3 regions of the Paenibacillus sp. LBL genome follow, and region 3 is predicted to be linked to each of the others. Evidence: predicted binding sites of a transcription regulator. Region 3 holds the regulator's gene; each other region holds the start of a gene.

Region 1 (7,441 bases), on a different contig from region 3:
CAGGATATTATGGGGATGGATAGCACGAAGGTGATTGAGCATCCGGACATTTTTGTTCGTGAATCCGAATATTCCTATGAGGATTTCGATATTATAATCGAATTGCGAAACAATCCGGATGAGGAAATCGTTTATGATACGTTCACGGGTTCTTATAGTGACGATTTATAATATTTTTTTGACCACGAAATTCTAAAGTAGGAGGTGATGGCATGTCCGAACTGGGACAGCAATTAAGGGAGGCGCGTCTACAAAAAGGAATGAGCCTTGATGACGTGCAGGAAATGACAAAAATACGCAAGCGATACTTGGAAGCCATCGAGGCAGGGGATTACAAAGTACTTCCCGGCAGTTTTTACGTGCGGGCATTCATCAAAACCTATGCAGAAGCGGTGGGGATTGACCCGGACGAACTGCTTGAAGGACATAAACAGGACGTTCCCAAATCAGAACCGGAAGCGACAATGGAGCCGGTTATTCAAAAGCGTGCCAGCAGACCTTCAGCCGAACGGAACATGAAATGGCTGCCGACGCTGCTGATGTGGACGTTTCCGATACTGATCGTTGTTGTCATTTATTTGGTAGCGATCAATTCGAATGAGCCCAAAGATGAAAACCCGCCGGTAAGCAACAACGACCAATCTCAGACCGATCCAGGACAGAATTCGCAAAACCCGGATACCACGACGCCAGGTGATGGAGCACAAGGCGGAGAGAACAACCCGGGCGATACGCCTGGCGAGGGTACGGACGGTGAAGGAACGGAAACGGACGGCACTGAGGGTACGGATGGTACGGATACAGATGTACCGGGGAATACAACGCCTGGGGAAACGACGGTGACGCAGGACCGGACGGAAGGCAAGAACACCGTATTCAAAGTAACAGGTTCTGCGGTTAAGGTGGACATTACGGCCACCAGTGACGGAAAGAGCTGGGTAGAGGTATACCGCGGCAACAACGCCTCCGGCGAGAAATTGGCTTTCCAAATGCTTGAGAACGGAGCTGCGCTCAGCTTCGAACTGGACAGCCAGGGGTTGTACGTGAAATCGGGCAATTCCGCTGCAACCACCATCACGGTTGGCGGTCAGCCTGTAACGGATGGAAAAACGACTTCCCGCATCGTGCTGGAGTCCGCGGATGGTTCCGCTGACACCACAGGCGGGGAATAATTCCCTTTACTCCAGGAGATCATAACAGCATGCAGCTGCATGCTGTTATTTCACTTCCTGAAAGAGGTGAGGCCATCTTGACGGTCAACTGGATTGTATTCGGATTAGGCGTTATTGTCAGCCTCTTGGGTTACTATCTAATTCCGAGTGACTGGGGATATGGCATATTAGGCTTTGGATTGGCTCATATATTACTCGGCATCCTGAGTATGTTCCGCCGTCCGGTGCGTGATGAGCAAGCTAGCAATTGACGGAGCAGGCTTCGTTGTCACCAGATGGTTGGTGATGAACGGAGTCTTTTTCGTTCCTGTATACATAAGACATACATTGTACATGATTAGACTTGGCTCGGAGTTTTACCTATAATAGAAGCAATATGATTGATGAAAGGAAGGATTCACCATGGCTTCAGAAAATTCATTTGATATCGTATCCAAGATGGATATGCAGGAACTTACAAACGCGGTTAATCAGACGGAGCGGGAGATTGAGAACCGGTTTGACTTCAAGGGCAGCAAGAGCAGCTTGAAGATTGACAAGGAAGCACTGGTCATTGCATCTGACGATGAGTATAAACTCAACGCAGTAATTGATATTTTGCAAACCAAGATGGTTAAACGCGGATTGTCGCTTAAAAATGTGGAGTACGGGAAGATTGAGCCGGCCTCTATGGGTACCGTTAGACAGCGCTTGACCTTGAAACAGGGAATAGATCAGGAAAACTCTAAAAAAATCAACATTTTGATCCGTGATTCCAAACTGAAAGTAAAGAGCCAGATTCAAGGGGATCAAATTCGGGTAACCGGAAAAAACAAGGACGATCTTCAGCAGATCATGCAGCTGCTTCGTAAAGCAGATCTTACGCTGGACCTCCAATTTACCAATTTTAAATAAGCGCGCGCCTTATAGGGTAAAGGCTTGAATGCGAATTGAATGGCAGGTTTGTTTCTTTTGACAGGGTGTCAACTGAAATATTATACTAAAACACGATATATAAGGATTAACGTATACATAGATTACTGGGGGATGAATATGACAGACAGCGATTCACGCTTCAAACCCTTTAGGCTCTTGGGAAGAGCGACCCTGTTGAATTGCGGCAGTTTAACTGCTGCGGGGTCTGCCAAGTTAGCTAGACAACCCGTTGCAAGGGAGGTTGCCCCATGAATTTACCCAATCGTATTACGTTGGCCCGGATTTGCTTGATTCCTGTCATGATGATTTTTCTACTGGTGGATTTTGATTTTTACCCGGCCCCCATTGTGTGGAATGATTTTGTCCTGCCATATAACCAATTGATTGCGGCATTGATCTTTATACTTGCTGCGAGCACGGATGGGATTGACGGCTATTTGGCCCGAAAAAACAATATGGTGACTAACCTGGGAAAACTTCTTGATCCGCTGGCTGACAAACTGCTGGTGGCCGCCGTACTCATATCGCTCGTAGAGATGGGAAAATGCGAATCGTGGATTGCTGTTGTCATCATCAGCAGGGAATTCGCGGTTACCGGCTTGCGGCAGATTGCGCTTCTGGAGGGTTCCGTTGTTGCAGCAGGCCAATCGGGAAAAATTAAAACGGTGATTCAGATTGTGGCAATTGTTGCGCTTCTTATCAACAATTTCCCGTTTGTGTTTATGGGGATTCCGTTTGATGTCATTGCCATCTGGGCAGCTGCGATTATTACGCTATATTCGGGAATCGAATATTTTGTCCAGAACAGGCACCTTCTCAAAGGTACCGGGGCATAATAGCAATAGGAGCAATCCTATTGCTTTTTTCTTCCGTGAGCGTAAGAACATAATGAAGTTGAATAGAATGTGCAGATACAGTAGAGACAGCAGATACAGCAGATACAGGAGGATCGACTAATCATGAAAGCAGAAATCATTGCAGTTGGTACAGAACTTCTGCTGGGACAGATCGTCAATACCAATGCCCAGTACTTGTCCAGAGAGCTTGCTTCAATGGGAATCGATGTGTACTATCAAACGGTTGTCGGGGATAACATGGAGAGGCTCAAGGAGGCCCTCAGGCTGTCCAGCGGCAGAGCTGATATCGTGCTTCTGTCCGGCGGCCTCGGACCTACACAGGATGATCTGACGAAGGATGCCTTAGCTTCCTATATGAACCGGTCGTTGCATATTGACCGGATGGCCATGGACCGGGTCGAACGTTTCTTCCATGACCGGGGATCTGTGATGACGGAGAATAATCGGCGTCAGGCTCTGGCCATCGAGGGAGGTACACCGCTGCCTAACGAGACGGGGCTTGCCGTGGGAAATGCTATTTCTTTTGAAGGCACTCATTATATTGTTTTGCCCGGGCCGCCAAAAGAACTGATCCCGATGTTTGAGCAGGAGGCCAAGCCCTGGCTTCTTCAGCACGTCCTGACCGGCGAGCTCCCCATCTACTCGAAGATGCTCAAGTTCGCAGGCATTGGGGAATCCGCACTTGATCAGCGACTGGAGGACCTGATAACCGCACAGACGGATCCGACCATCGCCTTGTATGCCAAGGAAGGGGAGGTTACGGTCCGGATCTCCACGAAGGCAGCGAGTGAGTCTGAGGCTATGGTCCGGCTGAATGAGCTGGAGACCAGAATTCAGGAGAGAGGTCCTGAGTTTATGTATGCCAACGAGGACGTGCCGATTGAGAAGGTCATTGTAGACCTTATGGCAGATCGAAGCTGGACGCTGAGCGCGGCCGAGAGTTGTACCGGAGGGCTCGTGGCAGAGGCGCTGACATCCATTCCCGGCAGTGCTTCGATGTTTCTGGGCGGAATCATCTGTTATACCAATCAGATCAAAGAGAAGCTTGTACATATCCCGCATGCGCTGCTTGAAGGTGATGATGCGCCGGGCGCTGTCAGTGCGGAGGTTGCCGAGGCGCTTGCGGATCATGTCCGGATGGTGACCGACAGTGATTTTGGTTTGTCGGTAACAGGTGTAGCAGGTCCAGGTTACGCCGAACGCAAGCCCGTTGGCCTTGTGTACATTGGATTGTCCGAACGGGGAAAAGAAACGGAAGTGCATGAGCTGCACCTGCAGGGCAACCGTGAGACGATCCGGCTCCGTGCAACCAAGGCGCTGCTGTATCGGCTTTGGCAGCGTCTCGTTGCCTCCAAGCAGGCCTAGCTTCCCCCTAAGCCGAAGGAAGCCGCTTTTGATAAAAAGTAAATTATTTACACCTGTCTTGGTAGCTGTTCTTGAATTGAAGAATGGTTCCGAGTATAATGTGAAGTACGGAAGAACCGTGGCATATCGAATGATATTGCTGCGGTTCTTCTTCTTTTTTACATAGGGTTCAGAGCATGGGAGGGAAGGAGCGCCGAATAAAAAAACGAATGTATGTTCGAAAAAAAGCTTGGCAAACGTGTCAAAACAAGGTATGATATGACTATCAACAGTGAAGGGTTGTGGAACAATTGTCAGATCGTCGTGCTGCGCTGGAGATGGCGCTTCGTCAGATAGAGAAACAGTTCGGTAAAGGTTCCATCATGAAACTGGGTGAGTCCACCCATATGCAGGTAGAGATTGTGCCAAGTGGATCGTTGGCGTTGGATATAGCTTTAGGAACCGGCGGTTTGCCTAAAGGCCGGATTATTGAAGTATATGGACCGGAATCCTCCGGTAAAACAACAGTAGCCCTCCATGCTATTGCTGAAGTTCAGAAGGCTGGCGGACAAGCTGCATTTATCGATGCCGAGCATGCCTTGGATCCATCGTATGCAAGCAAACTGGGTGTTAATATTGATGAATTGCTGCTCTCCCAACCGGATACGGGTGAACAGGGGCTTGAAATTGCGGAAGCATTGGTACGCAGTGGTGCCGTAGATATTATTGTTATTGACTCGGTTGCTGCGCTTGTGCCGAAAGCTGAAATTGAAGGCGATATGGGTGATTCCCACGTGGGTCTGCAAGCTCGTCTGATGTCTCAAGCTCTTCGTAAATTGTCGGGTGCCATCAATAAGTCGAAAACGATTACCATCTTTATCAACCAGCTTCGTGAGAAGGTTGGTGTTATGTTCGGTAACCCTGAGACTACTCCGGGCGGACGTGCTCTGAAGTTCTATTCCACGGTTCGTTTGGACGTGCGCCGGATTGAGAGCATCAAGATGGGTAACGATGTGGTGGGTAACCGCACACGGATTAAGGTTGTTAAGAACAAGGTAGCGCCGCCTTTCAAACAGGCTGAGCTAGATATTATGTACGGTGAGGGCATCTCTAGAGAGGGAAGCCTGATTGATATCGGAACGGAACTGGATATCGTAGACAAGAGTGGTGCTTGGTATTCTTATTCTGGTGACCGTCTGGGTCAAGGACGTGAGAATGCGAAGCAATTCTTGAAGGAGCACCCGGAAATCGCGAGTGTAATCGAGAATAAAATCCGTGAAGCAAGCAACCTGACCACGGCTGTTCCTGAGCCTTCCGCAGAGGATAAGGAACAAGATGAAATAGAAGAGCAGGAATTGTTTAAGGTAGAGTAGTAATAACGGTTTAGCTTTTAGAGTGTTGAGGACTGTCCGGTGTTTGTAACGCCTGACGGTCTTCTTTGCATTTAACTTAATCGAGGAATCGCTCGGATATTTTTGCCGGGATATTGATGCTGAAGTGAGAGGAGCGTTTATGAAAGAAGAGAATATGGGAGTGTCTGAGGAGGAGGAAACTTCAGGTATTGGACATTTTCCCGATAATGAGGATCTGATCGTAACTTCGGTCGAGATGCTGAGAAAGCCCAAACACCGCTATCAGATCGCATTTGGGCCTTATCAGATGACCGTTCATGAGGACGTTATGCTGAAATATCGCTTGTTGAAGGGCAATGTTTTTCGCAAGGAGGAACTGCAGGAAATTATTGTTGCAGATGAACGGCAGCGCGCTTACGTAGAGGCGCTGAATCATCTGTCCCGAAAACCCAGAACGGCTAAGGAAATTTCACAGCGTCTGCAGCAAAAAGGCTTTGAGCAGAATAGTGTAGAGACAACCTTGGAGCGCTTGGAGAAGGATAACCTCGTAGATGATGCGCTCTATGCCAAGATGTGGGCGGAACAGCGAATGACGAGCCATAAGAAGGGAAGATTGTGGGTTAAGCAGGAACTGAGGCAAAAGGGAATAGGCACTGAGCTTATATCAGAGGCGTTGGGCGAGATTAGCGCGGATGCGGAACTTGAGAGTGCGCTGACGGTCGGGAGGAAAAAATGGCAGCAAACCCATGGCGAGCAGTTGGATCGCAAACGTAAAACGGGCGCCTATTTAATGCGGCGAGGGTTTGGTGGAGAACAGGTACGGCAGGTACTTAAACTTCTGATTGAAGAGGATCAGCAACAAGGCGAGTGGGACGAAGAGCTGGATGACTTCTAATAAAAGGCAGCCATAATGCAGAACTTCGCAAAAGAATTTGGTTCCACTGGATGAAACTGACGTTTACCCATTGCTTTCCCTTGACAATATCTTTTTATAAATACTAAAATAAATATGAATCTTTTATCATAAATTAGAAACCTTTTTCCTTCCAAAAAAGTGACTACTTTGTGAAAGATTCTTATAACGCCAATTCATAGTGAAATGTATTCCGCTGTTCATGGTGGAATTTGCGAACGTTAATGGGACGTGCGCAGTATGGACGGCAGGTTCTGCCGGAAAATTTTATGTATGAATGAGTAAACTGACAATTGAACATTTCCCAAGGAATGCCTTGGAGGAAACAACGAGGAGGTGAAACAGATGCTGGATACATGGATCTGGATCATAATCGTTCTCGCTGTAGCCGCTATATTCTTTGGGTTCGGTTATTTTATTCGCAAATCCCTTGCAGAAGCTAAAATTTCCAGTGCCGAGCATGCCGCTTTGCAGATCGTTGAGAGTGCGAAGAAGGAAGCAGAGGCATTGAAGAAAGAAACGGTTCTTGAAGCAAAAGATGAAGTTCATAAAATCAGAGCCGAAGCTGAAAAAGACACTCGTGAGCGCCGTAATGAAATTCAACGGCAGGAACGCAGATTGTTGCAAAAGGAAGAGTCGCTGGATAAAAAAATAGAATCTTTGGAACGTAAAGAAGAACAAGTGGCGAACAAAGAGAAACGAATAGAAGAGACCCAGCAGCAAATCGACGCTATTTACAAGAAACAAACTACAGAACTGGAGCGTATCTCCAACCTTACGATGGAGGATGCCCGCAGTATCATTCTCAGCAATGTCGAGCAAGAGGTTCGTCATGAAACCGCTCAAATGATTAAAGAAATTGAGCAGCAGGCGAAAGAAGAGGCTGAC
Region 2 (7,441 bases), on a different contig from region 3:
GTTTTCAAGATCGATTGTAAATCTCGATTCCCCTGATGCCACATAATCGTGGTTCAAAGAGTTAATCGACATGCCATGTTTAGCTTTATCAATTTTATAATCCATAACAACCCACATACCGAGTTCTTCTAATACATCTGGAGTTAAAGTTGCGTTCTCAATATTCGTCTTTATTTCTTGACCCTCTCTAAACTGCGATACTCCCACTACCCCGATATGCTGTCCGGGTTCTAGATTTTCGGGGATTTTAACTGTGTAGGTATATTCCCGCATTTCATTCGGTCCCAATGTAATGTCTTTGGGCCCCTGTGGGTAAAACCACGAGCCTCCAAGCGTCACTCCTGTGTTATAACTACCAAAACCTCTACCTCCGTTCTGAGCCGGTAATGCATCTGTAGCATAAATTTTGAGATTAATTTTCTCATCTAGCAGGTTCTTCACATAGAATGTGTATTTTCTTTTCTCTCCTGGAATAACTTCATCTCGATAATATCCAAGGCCGTTTCTTGCTTCTTTACTTGGTGATAATAAGAATGAAGCTTCTGGAGCAAGGGCTGGGTCGATTTCCTGCTGAGTCAAATTCTCAGATGATGCATATTCAAACCGATGCATTTCTGCAGCGTTAACATTTTCTGGAGCAAGACTTAAAGTGACGATTAACATCATGGCTAAAGAAAATAGTTTTCTCCTCAAATGTCCTGATGCTCTTCTGTTCACTAGACCAAATTGCTGATAGATAGTTTTCATCTTTGAAATTATCTTCATTTCTTTTACTCATCTCCTACTGAAATTAGTTTGTATTGTCTGAAAGCAATTCAAAATGAGTGAGGTGCTCATGCATGGTTAAATTTATATTTCCAGAAAGTAATTACATGGTTCTTACTTCTCACCCAAATTCTTGAAATAAAAAAAAAGCACCTCTATAATGGCTACTAGAGCCAATATAGAGGTGCTTCCTCTTTTGAAATCATTTAGTTATTTATAAATATACCATTCTGTCTACGAGTCGTAAAGACAAAAGGAATCGATTTATCCATAATAGTGTGAGATATATAAGAGATATTTCAGCTCTTAGGAGGGTTCCCCTTGTCCAGAGCTAAACCCAAAATATTTCTTTTGCAAGTTAGACCAATCTATCCAGCTACAATAGTCAAAACCAACACTCATAGACTCTTCGATGTGCCTCTATCCTCATGAAACTTAACCCGTTTTTTCTGGTTAGTTGTTATCTCATTAGACGTTTCTAAGCGCATTGTACGAACAGTTTCTATCATTGTTACGCATTCATGTGGAGTGACCATTTTTCCATCAATCGACAAAGGAAACATTTGTTTGTCTAAATGAATTTCCTTTTTTTCTGTCATGTCTTTGTCTCCTTATAATATTTCTCTGAAAGATTTATTAGAAATCAGTCCAAGAGTTAAGTTTTCCATTATGGAAGTGTATGTACGTTCTTCCATAAACCCACTGGTCAATTTTCATCTTAGCACTTGTGTACGAGTTTATTTCGTCTGGTGCCCCCCAAGACAAGAAAACTTGATCCTGAGACATACCTATACTTATTTTTTGTTGTGTTATTTTAGTCCAGACATTAGAAGACCAGTTGGTGTAAACACTCTTCGGATTCGTTGAATAAAATCCATTCTTAATTGGTTCACTAGGATCATCGTAAAAACTCAGCTTAAAAGTGACATCATGCCCGCTCGCACGCTTTGCTTGAATAATTAAATCTTTCCCCTTCATTTTAATTGATTTGAAATATACTTTTTCAATATTCAACAAGGGATTTGAGGATGGTAAGAGATTTTTATTTGCCCAGAAATACTTTCCTGTATAAAGATAACTCATGAGCTCATAGTGGAAATAAGTGCAAAATGAATCGGGTATCTCACCAATAACAATCTCCTCAATTACCTTACCATTATTGAGGAGGATATTAAATCTAACTGAATCACCGGTTATTGGATCTATTTCAATGACGTGACCCACTTTTTCACCTTTATATATGTATACTTTCTTACCCATATAATTTTTTAGATCATCTGAAACTTTATTAATTTGATCAATTAGTTGTGTAGTTTTAGATTTCCCACTCGTGTCACTCCATAAAAAAAGGGAATTAGGTTCATAAAGATACTTCCCTGATAAGCCTGTCATTTTATAAAAATCTTCAATTGTTATATAAGTCGTATCATCATACAAATATGAATTTGTATGATCCAGTTTAAAAGTGCCTATATCAGATTTGACCGTAATCGGCTTAGTATAATTTACTTTTACATTCTTGAGCTTGGCTAAAAGTTTTACTGGTAAATAGATACCACTCTTCTTGATCCCATCAAGGGTGTATGTTTTTTCTTTCGTTACAACTAGCTGCCCATCTAAAAATATCGCAATTGCTTCAGAGGCATATGCATTACTAGGGATAATATTGGATGCAGCCTCTAGTTTAGCTAATGGACTTATAAACAGTATTACTGAAACTAATGTGGCGATTAAAAGAGGTAGCTTTAGTGCCTTTTTCATGAGTTCCCCCACCTTATATGGATATCCTTACCTATCATAAGGTATCATATGTAGTACTAATTGGCTAGGTCCTCTTACTAGATCATTCATCTCTTAGTAATTAAAAATATATCAAGGTTCTAATAATCAGCTCATTGATCTTCTTTTATACTCTTGAGTTCTCTGAGTTCCTAATAATAATTGAGGATTCATTCTCAATACAACTCGTATTTGTATCTTTCGCATTATCCTGATTCGTATCATCAACCCTAGCTTCAAAAATAATTTGTAATGCTTTAACCATCTTCTTCATATCTGGTTCGTACGTAGCGTGATATGTAATGTCGTTTGGATTTTTCATTCGTGGTGTTGCTCCTCTCTATCTTCGAATTAGAATAGATCATTGAAGAGAAAAACACTTTATTTATAAATCGTCATCACTTCCATTTAAACCCGTAAATATTACACACTTTAGGTTCGTCTTCCTTAAAAGAGTGTCCCACTATCGATTCCCAAATACAATGGTACCCAGCATGATATATTGTTTCGTGGAGTCCCTGAAAAATCGTTTTGTATTGGTTGTCATATGTTACAACCAAATGCTTTGTATATTGGTTTGGGAAATTGGGGTTTATATAGGAAGTTAAACCATATAAAGCTGCTGATGCAATAACAAACGCATCAATAGAATCTTCTCCTTTAAGTAAGGGGCCATTGGGGACTGACAAAGACGCATTATTCATAAATAGATTATAGTTCCCCTTAGGTTTGTATTCACCAGCTCCAAATCCCTCGTACAGAAATATTCGTGAATCACCAATTAGCATTTTCTTGACATTTTTGGTCGCATCCGTCTTTAGTGTATCCTTATCAAGAAAAATAGATCTTTCTAGCAACATTGTCTTGACCGTCGTTGCTGCTGCTACTCCTTGGTGGCACCTGTACATTCCTAATTCCTCAGGAAATCTGCCTTTCATTTCGTAAACTCCATCAGTTATGTCCGGAAAAGGATACCACATCACTGCTTCTATTCCAATTGCAATGCTGAGACTCTTATTTTTGATATCCTGATCAAGAATGTACGGCAATCTATTAAGTCCTATGCCTCCATCTACGATTTCTCCCATTGCATTAATTTTTACCCAGCCTAAATTTTTGCTTCTGCTTGAAACATCGATCCCGTAAATATAATCGATTATTTTCATGGTTTCCTCCTTAGCAATAAATAGGTTGTGAAGCGGGATACCCCCTGAGTGCAGGCCATTCAAGTATACATATATAATTTCAAACTACATATAATATATTCTAATCCTGATCTTTTTTCTCGCTCTCATTCATTTTAAGGGAATGGATAACTTCAGTTAATTGATTCAGAGATTCATCCAAAGAATCCAATTTCTCTACAATGGTTTGTAATACATAACGAATGAGGATAAAACATAGTGTTACTGGAAAACCGACATTAGTAACTAATGTTGCAAAATCTGTTACTTGCATAGGAAATCCCCTCCGCACCTTATTTTTTATAATGTAGGGAACATATAAGTTAAACTTCACAACTCGAAAGATTAGAAAAGTGTTATAATGGGGAACAAATGTTCCTATTTTGGTTGTGGAAACACCCAATATATTTCCCTATATTTAGAAAGGATGAAGGGAGGATAGATCAATGGAGAAGCAAGTAAATGTCTACGAACGATTTAAGAAAGAAGTATACCGTATTGGTTGGAGGGTTCAATACCGCGCGAAAACTATTAAACGGAGAGAATGTTATTTCAATGGAATGGAGCAGTTCACAATTACTAGTTCAACCTTGAGTAGTGAGGACAGGATTATCGTAGAACAACTATTAGAAGCATTACCACCTCAGGGGAAATTTATTATTTCTCAATTGTATTTATTCGAACAAACCGAATCCGAGGTCGCCAATCAATTAAACATGACGCAACAGGCGGTGAATAAATGGAAAAAGAAAATGTTAAGAAAATTATCACAGACCATGAATTCCTAGAATTATTACAAGCTGCCAAGAATAATGATCACGAATCAATTTTGGCACTCATTGATTTATTTAAAAAAGACATCCTCTCTATTAGTAGATACATTCATCTACCTAAAGAGGATGCCATCTCAGAAATTACATTAGAAATACTAGAGTTTATAAAAAGAAGCGATGATGAAATCATCTAACAAGACACAACCCTTTCTTTGAAGATACTACTAGATCTCGCTTATATCGTTTCTTCTATCTGTTTCAAATAATAATCGTATTGCATCATAAGATCTTGTATTATACACTTTTGTCATAGAGCGATTTACAGAGCTCAAGCAATCTTTTTACTAGATCAATATTATACAAAACCCACCGTTTGGGATTTGTAATGTTCATTTTAGAAACGATTTCACCACAGGAATAAGTTAACCTTTTCCATTGGCACCAATATAAGTATACGATACTTTTGTTTTGAATCCCCTTAGCATATAAAATAAAACATGTAAAAATCCCAACAATAAAAATATTGATGGGATTTTTTATGTGCAAATAAACCATCTATTTTTTCTCAATTTATTTGAAAGCAATCATTCACTTCTCTTTTCGATGAGCTCAACCAGAAAAGCAGCCATAGTTATTGAACTAAATTAGGTCTCACGAATAAACAGAAAGCTAAACAGTCGCTATTATTTTAATGATGATTTTTCTTTTAATAGCAATTCATCATATTGATTTAATAGCTCATCTAATTCCTTTGACTTCAACAGTACAATAGGATCAGTGAGGTTGAATTCTTCTACAAGCTCGTATAATTCTATGCGTGCTCTCTCAATTTCTCTTTTCATTTAGTTCTCTCCTTGAAATATCCCCATATCTCGGGAGTCTTCAATATGTATGTATTAATGCGGCAAATATCATAAAGCAAACTTTAAAAAAATATAGCAATAATACATAACAGCACCTATTGTTGTCAAAAGATAAGCAGCACTAATGAAATATAACAATATGTTTAACCCACGTTTTTGTTTCTTTTCTGGAACTGACCTATACAGTCTTGAGCTACTGTACAAAAAATCCCCCTGCTTAAATTCCTTCATTTTCATTTCCTCACTTTTATTCCTTGGACAGTTGGCCCATCTAGCAACATAATAGAATAATGCTTGAAACACATCTCTCTTGTTAACTTTGGCCTCCTCAGTAAACTTGCGAATTACATATTAAATATGGAGGCTCATGGAAAATTATAACTAACACAAACAAAAACGACAATAACAACATGAAAATAGTCGTTATAAGAACTCCAATTGTGACTATTTCATGTTCTACACTGACTACGAGGTGTAGAGATGAATAATGTGATGGAACTGATAGGTTCAAGAATCCGACTTTATCGAATGGCAAAACAATGGACCCAAGAACAACTTGCAGAAGCTATAGGATCAACAGGATCTTATGTCGGTCAAATTGAACGAGGAGAGAAGAATTTTAGGATCCAAACACTCATTAAAATCGCAGACGCTCTTGATGTAAGCATCTTCAATCTTATGGATAACGACAATGAAGAATATCTCTATCAGAAGAACTGGGTCTGGGAAAGTGTTACACTTATGCTGCAGCAAAGTGAGGCCAAACAAAGAAAAATTTATCGTGTACTTCTTGAAATGTTAGCAGAGGAAACAGACTGAGTAACGTATGTATCTCCATTCACTTCATGCCATATTTATAAAGGGTCGCCTATTTGGCGACCCTTTCACGTATTAAAAGTGTGTGTGAACTATACAAACAAATCAATAAAAAATAGAGACCCTCTTCTAAACTTGTTTCTCAATATAGGATGTTTTCACTTATAATGCAATTATTCATTATAAATATTATTATGGTTGTCTTTTTCACGTAATAAATGCTTTTACAATACTAAAAATACTGGAGAAAACTAATGAACGATGAATTCATGATTGATATATCGAACCAAACTGAACTTGCATCTGGAACTCTTTATCTCATGAACATAGCAAAGTCATCAATTGATAATATGTCTTACAAGTTTATAGATGAATGCGTTTTGCTATTAGAAGAAATGGGCTCCTCTGCATTTGGAACGGTCATTATTATGTTCGATGGATATGGAGACATACCAGCGGAATTGTACGAATTAAAAGAGGTTAGGAATTGGGTTTTAGGATTATTTGAAAAATATCCTTATTTTCTCTATTTCATAAATTTCAGTTTAGATTCACATATCACCTTATTATCTTGTATTGGAGACATTGAGATAGTATATCAAGGTGATCTAACTCTTTCTCCAGTTGAATATCAACATTTAGGTATAGATCCTTTTGCATTAGAACAGAAGCGATGGTTCATTTCATTACCAGTTGAAATTTATGTAAAATTGGAAAGAGGGCTCATCCAGTACGGTAATCATGTCAAGGATTTTTTGGGTTCCTCTGAAACCATAAAGATGATCAATACCATAACAAAAATAATTACATAATGGAGCTCCGAATTAAGTATTCTGTTCAATTCATGGGGAATTGAGATCGGGTAATTTTCTGATAATGAACAAGACTTCGTTCCCCTTATAAGGTGAGTAATACAATAAGTAATAAACTAATAATTACAAATCCTTAGTATCTCTTGTTGCTATATATTCACATACCTGCTTTGCAAGATCCTCAATATCGTCTTTCCTTGCGATCTTTAGTACCCACTTTCTCGGGATGTCGTTGTAACCAAATGCCATTCCAGCTAACCCTCCAGCTATGGTTCCTATCGTATCCGTATCCCCACCCAGGTTAACAGCTGCGAGTACCACATCTTTGTATGAATCATGTTTTAAAAAGCACCAAATGGCAGCTTCTAAAGTATCCACTACATAACCAGTTGATAAAACTGCATCCTCTGGACGATCTTGTATATCATAATATACCGAAGGGAAATATG
Region 3 (7,441 bases):
CGTTCCATTCGCGAGGATTTGATTATTTTCGTAGATAACTGCTATGGCGAGTTTACGGAGCAATTGGAGCCTACCGAAGTTGGTGTTGACCTGATGGCAGGTTCTCTCATCAAAAACCCGGGCGGCGGCATTGCCGAAACCGGTGGTTACATCTGTGGCAAGGAAGCCTATGTGGATATGGCAGCCTATCGGCTTACCGCTCCGGGAATCGGGCGTGAGGTGGGAGCTATGCTAGGCACGACGAGGGGGATTTACCAGGGGTTATTCCTCGCGCCTTCTACGGTGGGACAAGCGGTCAAGGGCAGTGTATATGCTGCTGCGATGTTTGAGGCCGTAGGATTTACAACCAAGCCGGGCTGGCAGGACGAACGGACGGATTTGATCCAGGCCGTTTCTTTTACCGGACCGGATCACTTGATCGCTTTTGTTCAAGGGATTCAGCGGGCAGCGGCAGTAGACAGTCATGTGGTGCCTGAGCCTTGGGATATGCCTGGATATGAGCACCCGGTAATCATGGCGGCAGGCACGTTCATTCAGGGAGGAAGCCTTGAATTATCGGCAGATGCTCCTATCCGATCTCCATACATTGGTTATATGCAAGGGGGTCTGACGTACTCTCATGTTAAATATGGGGTACTTATGGCCCTTCAAAGTATGAAAGATCGTAAACTATTGTGAGTTATCCTTACATGCGGTTGACGTAGCTGATCAGGAAATGTACAATAGGATCAGAATAGACCACTTGGAAGGTTGATGAGATATGGGTGATGAGATTCGGAGGAATATGGCGTTATTTCCGATAGGCATCGTTATGAAGCTTACGGATCTATCTGCCAGACAGATACGCTATTATGAGCAGCATAATTTAATTGTCCCTGCCCGCACATCGGGCAACCAACGCCTGTTTTCCTTCAATGATGTGGAGCGACTGCTAGAGATTAAGGCTTTGATTGAGAAAGGTGTTAACATCGCTGGCATTAAGCAAGTTATGAACCCTGTCACAAAAGAGTCTGAAGAGGCTACCGTCATTACTCCTGATACGGAGAACAGACGCCGTGAGATGTCAGAGTCGCAGCTGCGTCGTTTGCTGAAGCAGGAATTGATTACCGCTAAAAGACCGGGTCAGGTTTCATTGATTCAAGGGGAATTATCCCGGTTTTTTAATAAATAAGGATTGCCATGCTGTAATTCTTCATTCACATTACTAGTTTTTATTTAAAAAGGAGAGGATAAAGTGAGTTATACCAGAGAGGACATTCTACGCATTGCACAAGAAGAAAATGTTCGATTTATCCGCTTGCAATTTACAGATTTGCTTGGAACGATCAAAAACGTTGAAATTCCTGTAAGCCAGCTGCCAAAAGCACTTGATAATAAAATGATGTTTGATGGTTCTTCCATCGAAGGTTATGTACGTATTGAAGAATCCGATATGTATCTGTATCCGGACCTCGATACTTTTATGATTTTCCCATGGGTATCCGAGGATCGTGTTGCGCGTTTGATCTGCGATATCTATATGCCTGACGGCACTCCATTTGCCGGAGATCCGCGCGGTATTCTGAAGAGAGCTTTGGAAGAAGCCGAAGAGATGGGTTTCACTTCAATGAATGTAGGTCCAGAACCGGAATTCTTCCTGTTCAAGACTGATGAAAAAGGCAACCCAACCATGGAGCTCAATGACCAAGGCGGATACTTTGACCTGGCACCAACGGACCTTGGCGAGAATTGCCGCCGCGATATCGTGTTGACGCTGGAAGAGATGGGTTTTGAGATCGAAGCATCTCACCATGAGGTGGCTCCTGGCCAACACGAAATTGACTTTAAATATGCGAGTGCTATCAAAGCAGCCGATCAGATCCAAACCTTTAAATTGGTTGTTAAGACGATTGCTCGTCAGCATGGTCTGATTGCTACCTTTATGCCGAAACCACTCTTTGGCGTGAACGGCTCGGGTATGCACTGCAACCAATCGCTCTTCAAAGGCAACGAGAACGCGTTTGTTGATGAGAGTGATGAGCTTGGCTTGAGCGTAACCGCTCGTAACTACATGGCGGGTATTCTTAAGCATGCACGCGCATTTGCTGCGATTACGAACCCTACGGTTAACTCGTACAAGCGTCTCGTGCCTGGTTACGAAGCACCCTGCTACGTAGCGTGGTCTGCAAGCAACCGCAGCCCGATGATCCGCATTCCTGCATCCCGTGGCCTCAGCACACGTATCGAAGTGCGTAACCCGGATCCAGCAGCTAACCCATACCTCGCTCTTGCTGTAATGCTAAAAGCAGGTTTGGATGGCGTTAAACGCGAATTGTCCCTCCCAGCTCCAATCGACCGTAACATCTATGTGATGACGGAAGAAGAGCGGATCGAGGAAGGTATCCCAAGCTTACCGGCAAACCTGAAGGAAGCGCTCAACGAATTGATTCGCAGCGAAGTTATTTCCGACGCACTCGGCGATCATGCGCTGGCGCATTTCTATGAGCTGAAGGAAATCGAATGGGACATGTACCGCACACAAGTTCACCAATGGGAACGCGATCAGTACATTACGATGTATTAATAGAGGAATCCCCGCTGCTATATGGCAGTGGGGATTTTTTTGTTTAAGTCGGTGTAGGTATGGCAGCGCCGACTTGTCATTCCAACTACGCTTGATTACAATAACATTACCCGAAATCAAAGGAATAACCGTAGAGGAGATTATAAATGGCCGTACTTAGGGACCTCCATGAAGAGGGAACTCGGGTTGAATTCCGTTTTATATCACGAATACCTGGTGAGAATGAAGGATGCCAGATCCATTTTAAGTTTTTTGAAGCGGATCATTTAATCTATGATTTGAATTTTGGTTGGACCAACCTGACGATTCGAAATTATATTAGAGTTACGACGGAATTTCCTCTTGAAAGGCTTAATTCATTTAGTCTTAATGGTTTATTTATGTCTTTTGAAAAACATTTATATCAATTGGATTGGAAAGAAACAGATACGGCAGGAAGTTATCAATTGGGTTTTTACGGATCTGAGCAGGATTTTAATCTTACTGCTGATATAGAATCCGTAAGAAGATTTGGTTCTGAATTTAAATTGGATTGGGACCAGGCTCCTTTAACGAGTGAGTAACATAATCTTTAGAAACCAGCTAACATTAACCGGGAATGAAGGGGATCTACTCCATGTGGGGGAAGATGCCTTTTTTATTTATCAAAATTAGGGAACTTTTACTCGCTTCAATGACTCTAATTAGATGAGGTGAATCGGTTGGAGCTTGAATACGTAACACAAATGTCGAAGATGGATACACAAACCTTGAATGAAATGATGAACCAGTATGGAAATGATATATGGAATTACGCCTATTTTTTGACCAAGCAACATGCTCTTGCTGATGACATTGCCCAAGAGGTTTTTATTAAGGCCTATTATGGAATACATACGTTTCGTGGGCAGTCGACGTTAAAGACATGGCTGCTTACGATTACAAGACATACGGCGTTCCGGCACAAACAGGCTTTTTTCTTGCGGAAAGTGACCTTGCAGGACAAGCCGCGTCTGGATGACCAGAGCCGGTCAGCTGAAGCGGAATATATGGAAAGTCAGTATACGGATGAGATATGGAGGATGATTATGAGTCTGCCAAGAAAGTTCAGGGAGGTGCTGGTTCTAGATCTTTACTACGAAATGCCGATCACTCAGATAGCGGAGCTTCTAAACGTAGCGACTGGTACGGTTAAATCCAGGCTGTATCGGGCGAGAAAAAAAGTGCAGAACATGTTAAAGGAGAATTCTGGTTATGAATGAGGAAAAGCCTGATTGGTACGAGCGAGCGCAACAAGGTCCTTTTCAAAATGAACCATTTACCGCCGAGATGAAAAATAAGGTACAGGTGTCACTGACCCAAGGTAGCCATAGATCAAAGCGTCGTCCATATTTACGTGTTGGTATGACTGGCGTGCTATTGTTTGTCACTCTACTGCTATTGATTCAGTTTCCTTGGGGGGAACGTACGGTACAACAGCATACGGCAGGGGGGGGACCATCCCCATCTGTGACGGAGACGATTCGCGCAGAAGGTACAACGGATGAAGGAACGTTACAGGTAGTTGCCATCGATAAGGAAGAGATAACGGAATTAGGAGCTCCCAGCTGTTTCGGACTCGAAACGGATCTGTCGTTTAAAGGGGATTACAAAGTGAAGTACGCGGCAGAGGGGACCTCGGAGGATGTGGTTGTCCTTGAGGATCTCACCTTCATACAACCAACTTCCGCTGCTCTTCAGATGATTCGATTGCCTTTTCAGGAAGCGGATGTGTTCATACTCGCCCCGCAATATAAGGACTGTCACGGAATACAAATCTATGCATTTGCGGTGGAGCATGGGAGTGGTAAGGCGGTGCAGCTGCAATTTGAGGAGGAGTTTTCTAGAGCCAGCACGTCCTATTACAGACCGGGCACTACACCTACGGTGAAAGATAATAAGCTTGTTCTGAAGTCCACGGAGGGTCCAGGCGGGGAAGGCTCGCCTGAATATAATATGGCTGAGAGAATGTATCAATTAGATCTTAGGCAAAATGCCATGGCGATGGTCTTGCGCAAGGACCGGAAATCTTAAGGATTAAATAACGTAGCACAAGAGGTTACCATCCAACTAAGGGAAGGTAACCTCTTGTTCATTGATATATGAAGTTAGTGTACATCCCTAAAGAGACCGATGACTTTGCCGAGAATGGTTACATGATTCAGGCGCAGGGGCTCGTAAGTAGGATTCTCCGGCTGCAAGCGAACGTGGTCCTTCTCTTTGTAGAAGGTCTTTACGGTTGCTTCGTCTTCCTCTGTCATCGCTACTACAATGTCCCCGTTGTCTGCAGTTTGCTGCTGGCGAACAATGACATAGTCACCGCTATGTATGCCAGCTTCAATCATGCTGTCACCAACAACAGATAACATGAATACCTTATCGTCGCCTACATAATGCTGAGGGAGGGGGAAGTAATCCTCGATGTTCTCCATGGCGGTAATAGGTACGCCTGCAGTGACTTTACCGACAACAGGCACTCTGGCAATGGTGTGGGTAAACAGATTAGCGCTATCGGATTCTTCTTGGCCAAGCAGTTCGATCGCTCTTGGCTTCGTAGGGTCACGGCGGATCAAACCTTTCTTCTCCAATCGGTCTAGATGCCCATGGACCGTTGAACTGGAAGCTAGTCCTACAGCCTCGCCGATTTCCCGGACAGAAGGCGGGTAACCCTTGCTACGAACTTCGTTGCGGATAAACTCTAAGATCGCCAGCTGGCGGCTGGATATTTTCGACATGCCGTATCAACCCCATTTAGTAACGTTTGGGAAAATTATAACATAGAACTTCCGTTCGTACAAACATAAGTTCTAAAAAAAGATAGAACAAATGTTCTTTTGGGTATTGTATCAAACAAATGTTCGTGTTATTATGAATTCATAAGAGAACACTTGTTTGGGAGATGATGATTCCATGTTGAAATACAGTACATACCGTAGTATTTATGAGAACGTTCCTGTGCGAACGGAGAAGTCTTCGGTGACTTGGGTCTATCAATTGAAATCCAGAATGACTTCCATCCCCTTAATTAAACTTCTATTCATTCTGCTGATTGTTGCATCCTTTTGGACGGGGGCCTATTCCGTTTTTGCCGGGGGAATGGAGAAGCCGACAGGTGAGAAGTTGGTCATTGTTCAATCCGGCGATAGTTTATGGCGTATCGCTTCCCTTCATAAACCAGCTGATATGGATACGCGCGTATATATTGATAGTATTAGAAGAACGAACGGTTTGAAGGGTCCTGACATACAGGCAGGAGAGGTGTTATCATTACCGGTGTGGTAAGTAATGAGCAATCCATTCTAACGCGTATTGTGTATTTCTAATTACTAATACTCTATTGTTAATGATGGGGAGAACCCATTCATACTGATCATACATTCATATTTATTCTTAATGAGAGTTTGCAAGGGTGCGGTTTCCTTGACAAGCTCTTTTTCACATGTTTAAGTTATAAATGATATTGGAATTGGAGGAGAAGGCATGGATATTGATACTTTGGTGGAACGCATTAATGTATTAGCAAGAAAACAGAAGAGTGAAGGGTTGACCGAAGAAGAGCAGAAGGAACGGGCTGAGCTTCGGGAAATATACCTTAACAATATTCGTAGTAACTTTAGACAACAGCTTGAATCGATTGAATGGGTAGATGAAAATGAAGAAAAAGGCGGCCCACGATTAAAGCAGTAGTCTATGAAAACTGTCTCATGATCTGATCAGAGGATTAATGGGCAGATAGAAGGATAGAATTATAACATTTGGGATGCCGGTTCATTTGTAGAGAATTGAACACGGTTTCCCAAATTTATATGGTTTAAATCATATTGAAATTGAGTCCAGGGGGAACCATATGTCACGATCATGGGAAAGAAAAGTCAACAAGAATATGTCACAACTCAACAAGCAGCGTAAGAAGCAAGGGCTGTCCTCGTACCAAGGTTCCACCATCTCCGATAAGAGTGATGTGTTTAAAGGACGTAAATACGTTCTGCCGTTAGTGCTCGTTGCGCTTGCCGGGCTGTACGCCCTTCTGGGCACTGCAACGTCTGGGGCAACAGGAGGAAGCAATGATGTGTTGAACTGGGTGGGTGTCAGTTTGTATATTCTATTGGCGCTTATGATTTTCTTGCGTAAGCCTTATTTGAAGATAGAGCGTGCCTCTGTATCCACGATGAAATTCAACCGGGAACGCCGTTTGGCTGTATCTGACATCGAGAAAATCAAAATTGCTTCGGGTTCCGTGGTTATCCAGGGCAAAGGGAAAGCGGGCAATTGGGTGTTCTCACGCATGATGAATCTTTATGATACCAAAGCGATGGGCGAGAGGCTGGAGGAGTTTGCCAAAACTCATCAAATTCCAGTGGAGCATGACTAATCGACAGAGCAGATAACAGTCAATATGGGGAGTGGGAGAGAAATGCCGATAGCTGCAGTGTTATTTGATTTGGATGATACGTTATTGTGGGACGAACGAAGTGTGGAAGAGGCTTTCGAAGTGACAAGCCAAGCGGGGGCAGCGGAAACCGGCGTCAATGCAGCTGAACTGCTGTCTGCGGTCAGGGAGGAAGCAAGAGCGTTATATGAATCGTATGATACGTTTGCTTTTACTAAAATGATCGGAATTAATCCGTTTGAAGGCTTGTGGGCGAATTTTACGGCTGGAGCACAGCCGGAATTCAGGAAACTTCAGGAACTTGCACCCGTTTACCGCAAAGAGTCGTGGCGCCGGGGACTTATTCGCGTGGGTGTGGATAATGAGTCGTTGGCTGAGAAGCTGGCTGAACGATTTGCTTCAGAACGTCGAACAAGACCCTATGTATATGAAGAGACCTTTGAAATTCTGAAGGAATTGCAGGGCAACGT

What was found. The regulator LexA, encoded in region 3, represses DNA repair genes until DNA is damaged. The targets are predictions, from matches to a motif close to CGAACATATGTTCG.
Region 1: recA (recombinase RecA) is a predicted target of LexA. The motif match lies at 4,516-4,529, and genes of this name have one in related genera.
Region 2: M2277_RS31065 (sigma-70 RNA polymerase sigma factor region 4 domain-containing protein) is a predicted target of LexA. The motif match lies at 4,094-4,107, and genes of this name have one in related genera.

What each region holds. Positions count from the first base shown of each region.
Region 1 covers NZ_JARXYU010000001.1:80,093-87,533, reverse strand. Annotated here, with positions in the region: gene M2277_RS00425 (DUF3388 domain-containing protein) at 1-171, shown strand, start outside; gene M2277_RS00420 (helix-turn-helix domain-containing protein) at 213-1,172, shown strand; gene M2277_RS00415 (DUF4175 domain-containing protein) at 1,250-1,423, shown strand; gene M2277_RS00410 (YajQ family cyclic di-GMP-binding protein) at 1,575-2,066, shown strand; gene pgsA (CDP-diacylglycerol--glycerol-3-phosphate 3-phosphatidyltransferase) at 2,336-2,923, shown strand; gene M2277_RS00400 (competence/damage-inducible protein A) at 3,047-4,309, shown strand; gene recA (recombinase RecA) at 4,600-5,661, shown strand; gene M2277_RS00390 (regulatory protein RecX) at 5,801-6,535, shown strand; gene rny (ribonuclease Y) at 6,902-7,441, shown strand, end outside.
Region 2 covers NZ_JARXYU010000033.1:1,747-9,187, reverse strand. Annotated here, with positions in the region: gene M2277_RS31090 (COG1470 family protein) at 1-765, opposite strand, end outside; gene M2277_RS31085 (hypothetical protein) at 1,164-1,364, opposite strand; gene M2277_RS31080 (hypothetical protein) at 1,402-2,526, opposite strand; gene M2277_RS31075 (hypothetical protein) at 2,943-3,710, opposite strand; gene M2277_RS31070 (hypothetical protein) at 3,811-4,002, opposite strand; gene M2277_RS31065 (sigma-70 RNA polymerase sigma factor region 4 domain-containing protein) at 4,175-4,516, shown strand; gene M2277_RS31060 (hypothetical protein) at 4,468-4,695, shown strand; gene M2277_RS31055 (aspartyl-phosphate phosphatase Spo0E family protein) at 5,185-5,343, opposite strand; gene M2277_RS31050 (helix-turn-helix domain-containing protein) at 5,845-6,183, shown strand; gene M2277_RS31045 (hypothetical protein) at 6,435-6,992, shown strand; gene M2277_RS31040 (ADP-ribosylglycohydrolase family protein) at 7,116-7,441, opposite strand, start outside.
Region 3 covers NZ_JARXYU010000004.1:435,716-443,156, forward strand. Annotated here, with positions in the region: gene M2277_RS13235 (methionine gamma-lyase family protein) at 1-678, shown strand, start outside; gene M2277_RS13240 (MerR family transcriptional regulator) at 761-1,171, shown strand; gene glnA (type I glutamate--ammonia ligase) at 1,235-2,563, shown strand; gene M2277_RS13250 (hypothetical protein) at 2,710-3,126, shown strand; gene M2277_RS13255 (RNA polymerase sigma factor) at 3,265-3,804, shown strand; gene M2277_RS13260 (hypothetical protein) at 3,797-4,615, shown strand; gene lexA (transcriptional repressor LexA) at 4,690-5,316, opposite strand; gene M2277_RS13270 (LysM peptidoglycan-binding domain-containing protein) at 5,492-5,863, shown strand; gene M2277_RS13275 (DUF896 domain-containing protein) at 6,062-6,268, shown strand; gene M2277_RS13280 (hypothetical protein) at 6,429-6,953, shown strand; gene M2277_RS13285 (HAD family hydrolase) at 6,996-7,441, shown strand, end outside.